One region of the Variovorax sp. RCC_210 genome, then DNA from elsewhere that is predicted to be linked to it. Evidence: predicted binding sites of a transcription regulator. Region 1 holds the regulator's gene; the other holds the start of a gene.
The links. Region 1 encodes FliA, which starts transcription of late flagellar genes. Its sites were predicted from a motif close to CTAAAGTTTNNNNNNNNNNNGCCGNTA; they were not measured.

Region 1 (3,511 bases):
CGGCCAGCGGCATGCCCTACATCGGGAGCCCCTCGCCGCGGCCCGCGCGCAAGGGCGACTGCCATTGGCGCAAGCCCAAGGGCAGCCTGTCGCCGGACTTCGCGGTGGTGCCGACGGTGCCGCCCGCGTCGCACCCCAGCCATGCGTCGAGGGTGGCGCATGCGGTGGAGCTCAAGCTCACGGCCGATTCGCTGGGCTTGAACCAGAGCCAGAACCACATCGACCTGTTCGGACGCGACCGCTTCCACCTGCTGTACGCGCCGGAGTTGCAGACGCCGTCTCCGTTGTCGCCCTTGGAACTCGACGGCTGGATCACCGCCCTGCGCACCGATGCCAACGCGACCGCCACGGTGGCGCCGCAGCATGCGGCCGGGCTGTTCCAGACGCCAGCCACCTGGCGGCTGGCCATGTCCGCCTCGGCGTTCTTCCACCTTCGCTCGAAGGCCGACGTCGGGCGGCTGGCCACGCTGCTGCCGCAGCTGCACGACGAGTTCCAGCAGCTCACCGGCCACGCGCTCACCCGCTACATGGGCTTTCGCAGCGGCGCGGTCGCGCGCAAGGGCCACGCGCAGGAAGACATCGAGGCGCAGTACCTCAAGCACGCTGACGACATCGTCTCGCTGCAGGGCTTCGACGCGCCGACGAAGGAGAGCTCGTCGCGCTTCGAGTTCCAGGCCGTGGCGCAGTTCCGGCGCGCGCGCATGCCGCGGGCCGCCGCGGGGCTGGACTGCCTGGCGCTTCACTTTCCGCTGGACTTCTGGGCCGCGCATCACAACGAGGTGCGTGCGTGGTGGCTGGGCGCGCTGCAGCGGCTGCAGGCCGTGCAGGCCTACATGGGCCTGGGCATCGGCCGCCCGCCGGTGCTGGAGCGTTACCCGCTGCAGCACACGGCCGAGTTCGCGCTGGCGCGGCGCTTTCTCGGGCTCGATGTGGACAAGCCCTTCTTCATGCGTTCCAGCCGGCCCGACGGCATGAGCCTGGAATGCGGCATGCGCACGCCGGGTTTCGGCGTGCTGGTGAGCGGTGAGTTCGCCACGCGGCTGGGCGGCACGGACGCGTTGCAGCGTCGGCTGCAGAAGGTGCCGGGCATGCGCCTGCAGCCCTGCATGGACGGCGGCGGCCTGTGGATCGAGGCGGGCGATGCACCGGCGCTGTACCCGGTGGAAGAAGGCGTGCCCCGCCACCTGCGCGCGCTGGCCGAGGCCTTGATCCCCGTGCGGCTCGACAGGCTGTGGATGACCAGCTATCCGCCGAACGCCGCGAGCGCCGACATCTTCACGCCGGCGTCATCCGCGCTCTGGCTGCAGCGCTTCGACACGGCCAGCCAATGGCCGCGCGAGCTGGACGCAGGCCGCGCTACAGCACGTCCTTGAGCTTGGCGCGCAGCCGGCTGATCGCCTGGCTGTGCAGCTGGCACACGCGCGACTGGCTCACCTCGAGCACGGCGCCAATTTCGCGCAGGTTCAGCTCTTCCTCGTAGTACAGGTTCAGCAGCAGCTGGTCGCGCTCGGGCAGCGCCGAGATCGCATCGACCAGCTGGTGCCTGAAGCCGCTTTCCAGCAACTGCTCCAGCGGGTCGTTGCCGCTGCGCCGGTCCTTGCGCGACTCCTGCGAATGCGCGTCCAGGAACGGGTTGTCGGCATCGTCCTTGGTGAAGTCTTCGACGTACAGCAGCTGGCAGCCCTGGATCTCCTGGAGCAGCGACTGGTACGCCTCCAGGTCCATCTTCAGTTCCTTGGCGATCTCGCCTTCGGTGGGGGCGCGCCCGAGCCGGTGGCCCAGCGCGTGAATGGCTTTCTCGACGCCGCGCGACGACTGGCGCAGGCCGCGCGAGCCCCAGTCGTTGGCGCGCAGCTCGTCGAGCATGGCGCCGCGGATGCGCTGGCTGACGAAGGTCTCGAACTGCGCGCCGCGGTTGTCCTGGTAGCGGCTGGAGGCGTCCAGCAGGCCCAGCATGCCGGCCTGGATGAGGTCGTCCAGCTCCACGCTGGCGGGCAGCTTGGCCATCATCTGCAGCGCGATGCGGCGCACCAGCGGTTGATGCTGCGCCAGCAGGTGCGATTTCTCGATGGTTCCCTGTGCGGTGTACACGGCCGTCCTTTTCCGTTGGGGGGTCGGCGGCTCAGGCGGCCTGGAGCGGCATGGCCGCGCGCCAGGGCCAGCGGCCCATGTCGTCGGCCAGCCGGCGGAAGTCCACGGCCGCCGCGCTCGCGGGAAAGGCCTCGGCAATGGTCTGCTTCAGCCGCCAGGCGTCGGGGATGCGCGCGTCGAAGCGCACCATGCCGGCCGGCTGCAGCGACAGCGCCAGGTAGCGGCTGCCGGCGTTGGCCAGGTTGTTCATGATCTGCTGCGCGGCCTCGGTGTCGACCACGCCGTTGATCAGGAAGCGCAGCTGCTTCAGCCCGTGCGCGTAGTGCAGGTTCTTGATGCCCGCGTAGGCCGAGGTGATCGACGCCGGGTGCGGCTTGAGCACCAGCAGCAGGTCGTCCGCGGCGCGCGCCAGCGGCGACAGCCGCCCCTCGCTGTCGAAGGCCGCGTCCACGATGACCACGCCGTCGGGCCACAGCGCGCGCGGGTCGGTGTCTTCGGGCGCCACGCCGGGCGGCGCGGGCAGCACGTGCACGCCGCAGTCGGCCCGCACCTCGGCGCCGTCCAGCGTGAGGCGGTGGCTGGCCACGTCGGCCAGGCTGCCCAGCGGGTCGATGGCCCAGACCTCGCAGGCCGAGCCTTCCTTCGGGCAGTGTTCGTCCAGCAGCAGCACATGCTTGCCCTGCTGCACCAGGGCCACGCCCAGGTTCATGGCGGCGGTGGTGCCGCCGGCGCCCTGCCCCATGCCCGCCACGGCGACCACGCGCGTGGGCTTCGGCGCCAGCAGGCGCCGCAGTCCGTCGGCCTGGTCGGCAACCAGCTTGCTCATTCCGTCCTCCTCATCAGCCCAGTTGCTCCATGGCGCGCGGCGCCTGCGTGGGCGCGGTCGATTCGGTGCCCAGCGCCTCCAGCAGCAAGAAGAGCTTGCCCACGCCCGCGTACAGCGCGCTGCCGCTCATGAGCCGGCCGTTGCGCACCGGGCGCGCCGTGAGCTGGCCCAGCAGCGCACGCGTGCGGTCGGCCCACTCGCCCTCGGCGTGCAGCAGGCGCCACACGGTGGTGGTGACCTGGCCGGCGATCAGCAGGCGCTTCATGTTGTCGGGGTCGCCCAGCTCGCCGATGCCGCCGGCCAGCTGCACGCCGTCGCGCAGCAGGCGGAAGCAGGGCTCGGCCTCGTTGGCCCAGCCTTGCCATTGCGCCAGCTGGCGCGCCGGCACGTCGGTGCCCACGTTCGACAGCGCGAACGACAGCGACAGCACGTTGCCGGTGCGCGCATCGAGCGTGCGCACGGCCACGCAGCGCAGCGCGGGCATGGCCTCGCGTGCCACGCCGGCCGCCGCGGCGGCGGTGTTGAAGCGCAGCACCACGTCCACGTGCGCCTCGCATTGCAGCGCGGCCTTGCCGCGGAAACGCACGGGCCGGG
Region 2 (3,511 bases), on a different contig from region 1:
TGCCGGGCATCGGCTTCGAAGGCAAGGCCGACCTCATCGCCGAGATGCGGGCGCTGGCCGCCTGAAGTCGCCTGAAGTGGCGCGGCCCGTTCGCGTGGAGCAGCGTCAGGGCTGGAAGCCCGAGCGGCGCACCACCGGCTCCCACTGCTGGCGGTAGGCCCTGAGCATCTGCGCGGTCTCGGCCGCATTGCTGACCACGGGCGTGATGTAGAGCGCGTCGGCCGCCTTCTGCAGGCCCGGGTCCTTCATCACGTCGTGGATGGCGCCGGCCAGCAGCTGCACCTTGGCAGGGGCCATGGTGCTGGGCGCGAAGAAGGTGTTCCAGCCGTCGGCGTCGATCTTCATGCCGGCTTCGCGGAAGGTCGGGATGTGGGGCGCGAAGCCCGCGCGCTTCTTGCCCGACACGGCCAGGATGCGCACCTTGCCCGCCACGTGTTGCGCGTAGAGCGAGTCGAGCGTGTCGATGGCGATCGGCAGGTTGCCGCCGATGAGGTCGGCCGACAGCGGCGCCGAGCCGCCGTAGCCCTTGATCTGCGGCTGCACGCTCAGCGCGTCGCCCAGCATCAGCCCGAAGAAGTGAGGCAGGCTGCCGGTGGCCGGCACGCCGAACACGGCCTCTTCCGGGTGCGCCCAGAGCCGGCCCACCAGGAACATCGCGCGGTCGAGCTGCAACTTGTTGCCCACGGCCAGCGCGAAGTCGTAGCTGCTGACCTGCGAGACGGGCACGAAGTCTTTGTCGGGGTCGTAGCCCGCGTCCTTGAACACCAGCGGCGCGACCACCATCACCGCGGGGTTGCCGAGCATCAGCACGTTCTGCCCCGCGGGCGTGCGCTTCACTTCCTTGGCGGCGAGCCGGCCGCCTTCGCCGGGGCGGTTTTCCACCGACACCTTCACGCCCAGCTTCGGCGTGAGCCGCTCGGCGATCAGCCGCGCGATGCGGTCGGTGCTGCCGCCGGGCGCGTAGCCGACGACGAGGGAGACAGGGCCGTCCAGCGCGGGAGCTTGCGCCGTGGATTGCGCATGGGCCGTGGTGTGCATCGCGGGGACGCAAGCGGCCAGGGCGGCGGCCCATGCCATGAGCTGGCGCCTGGAAAAGAATGCGGGCATGGGGAGTCTCCTGCGAAGGGTGGCTTGTGGTCCGGGACGGGTGCGCACGACCTTCACGGCGAGAATCGAACGCCACGACCTGTTGCTGTTCGTGCAAATTTGTTACGGTTTATACGTACACACAAACAGTTGATCTAATCCATCACCTGCCCGCCGAGGCGAGCGGACCACACTCCCGGCTTCCTCTTAATCCATCCGTATGCAAGCCTTTCCCGACGCAGCCGCGCTGCGCGCGCCGCGCTCCCTGGACGACCTGCTGCTGTACCGGCTGTCGCGCGCCATGCGCGCGGGCAGCGGCATGGCCACGCGGCTGGTCGAGGGTGGCTTCGGCATCACGCGCCGCGAGTGGGGAATGATCGCCACGCTCGCGCAGGAAGGCGAGATGACGTCCTCCATGCTGGCCGTTCACCTGCACCTGGACCGCGTGCGCACCTCGCGCGGGCTGCGCAGCCTGGTCGAGAAAAAGCTGGTGGAACGCCGCCAGGATTCGGAAGACCGGCGCGAGGTGCATGTGCGGCTGAGCGCGTCGGGCCAGCAGCTGTTCGGCCAGCTGTTCCCGCGCATCGCGGGCTTGAACACCGGCCTGCTCGAGGGCATTGCGCCTGCGCACCTCGACATCTTTCTGCAATGCCTGCAGCACCTGGAGCAGCGCGGCGGCGAACTGGTGGCACAGGGCGCCATCGCGGAAAAGGCCGACCGGCGCTCGGGCGGCACCCGGCACCGGTGGCCGGAGCGCAGCTGAAGCCGAGGCCGGCCGGTTCGTCTTTCCTTGTCAGGCTTCGACGTTGAGCGTGCCGCCGATGGGCACGCCGCTGGCGTTGGTGCGAAACGCGCTGCTGTGGTTGTTGTTGCTGCTCGCGCCCGCTTCGTTCTTCATGGCGTCGATCTGCTGCTCCGCGCTTTTCTGCATGGCCGCCGCCTGGATCGCCTTCAGCTGCGCCTGCAGCATGGCGAGCTGCGTGTTGAGCGACTGCAGTTGCTGCTGCACGGCCTTGCGCGCATCGCCTTCGGGTGTTTCGATCAGGGTCTTCTGCGTGGCGGTGATCTGCTTTTGCGTAGCGACGATCTGGCGCTGGATCTTCGCGACTTCGGCGGCGGTGCCGCTGCCGGAAGCGGATGTGCTCGAAGCACCGATGGCGGTCAGCATGTGAGTCCTCTGTCGTTGTGTAGATAGAGAACTATCGGCAGCGGCGCGGAAAAATGAAGGGCTGCGCTTGTCTTCAACAGCCTTGCAGCCCGACGGCGCCGCGGGCCCTCAGCTCATGCGTGCCTGCGAAGCCCACGCTTCGGGCTCGCGCGAACTGCTCAGCCGTCCGTCGCGCGAAGCGAAGGCCGGCACGGCGCTGTCGGCGACATGCTGGAATTCGGTCCCGTCGTCGACGAGCTTGCGGGAGGCCCGTTCGGCGCTCGACACCGGAATGAGCTGGTAGCCGAGCCCATACACCGCACGCAGCACCAGCCCGTTTTCGGCGCTCAGCCCCAGCTTCTTGCGCACGTGCACCGCGCACACGTCGAGCGCCCGGGAGTTTTCCTTGGGCTGCACGCCGAAGAACTCCGACAACTTGCCGCGCGTGACCACGTGGCCGATGTTGGAGAAAAGAAGAAGCGCAAAAATGAATTGGCGCCGCTGCAGCTGGATTTCATGGCCGCGGACAAAAACGACTGTTCTCGCGCCATTGACGAAGCGGTAGTCGCCCCACGAAAACTCGCCGGCCTCGAAATGCGTTTCGCGTGTGGCGCCGCGCAGCAGCTTCTTGATGCGCCAAATCAATTCCGGGCCATTGATCGACGGGAGAAGCAGCACGTCGATGTGCGGCGGGTTGGCTTGCAGCGGGAGCAGCTTGGTCCAGTTGCCGCCCTCTATCAACAGCAGCGCGGGGGCATTGGCCACTTCGATGAATTTCGATATCAGGTCGAAATCTTCGTCGTTGCTGGCCGCGATGACCAGCATCGAAAACTTCTTGTGCCGCCAGAAGCCGGTCATGAATTCGCCGGGGCTGCCGAACTTGACCACGTCGAACTTGGCATGGGCCAGTTCCGACAGCACCGAGGTCTGCTCGAGAAAGCCACAGTTGACCAGCGCCACCGAAACGACCTCGTGGGAGTTCCGGGAATCGAGCCCCGCGGCCGCTACCGCGAGACCTGAAACGTCGTTGGCCTCTTCCTGAATTGCAGCAACGTTGAAAAACCTTGTACGCATTGCATGACTTTCATTTTTTGAAATCAAAGGAAAATAATTCCACCGACAAATCGAACATGATTCGCATCGAATCGTTCGATTCAGTGCGCCCGGTGAAAGTTAGCAACACTTGATGCACGGGAAAATAGGATTTGGACTAAATCTCCTTTCCGTATCTCTCGGCCAGTCCATGTCCTATGGACAGGCGATGCGTGACCCATTGGG

Region 2: AB6807_RS29550 (FlxA-like family protein) is a predicted target of FliA. The motif match lies at 2,287-2,313, and genes of this name have one in related genera.

Annotation. Positions count from the first base shown of each region.
Region 1 is NZ_JBFUPJ010000008.1:132,289-135,799, forward strand. It holds gene AB6807_RS22130 (type VI immunity family protein) at 1-1,373, shown strand, start outside; gene AB6807_RS22135 (RNA polymerase sigma factor FliA) at 1,357-2,091, opposite strand; gene AB6807_RS22140 (flagellar biosynthesis protein FlhG) at 2,123-2,917, opposite strand; gene flhF (flagellar biosynthesis protein FlhF) at 2,931-3,511, opposite strand, start outside.
Region 2 is NZ_JBFUPJ010000013.1:223,668-227,178, reverse strand. It holds gene AB6807_RS29565 (mandelate racemase/muconate lactonizing enzyme family protein) at 1-65, shown strand, start outside; gene AB6807_RS29560 (tripartite tricarboxylate transporter substrate-binding protein) at 106-1,107, opposite strand; gene AB6807_RS29555 (MarR family winged helix-turn-helix transcriptional regulator) at 1,307-1,849, shown strand; gene AB6807_RS29550 (FlxA-like family protein) at 1,880-2,254, opposite strand; gene AB6807_RS29545 (helix-turn-helix domain-containing protein) at 2,363-3,334, opposite strand.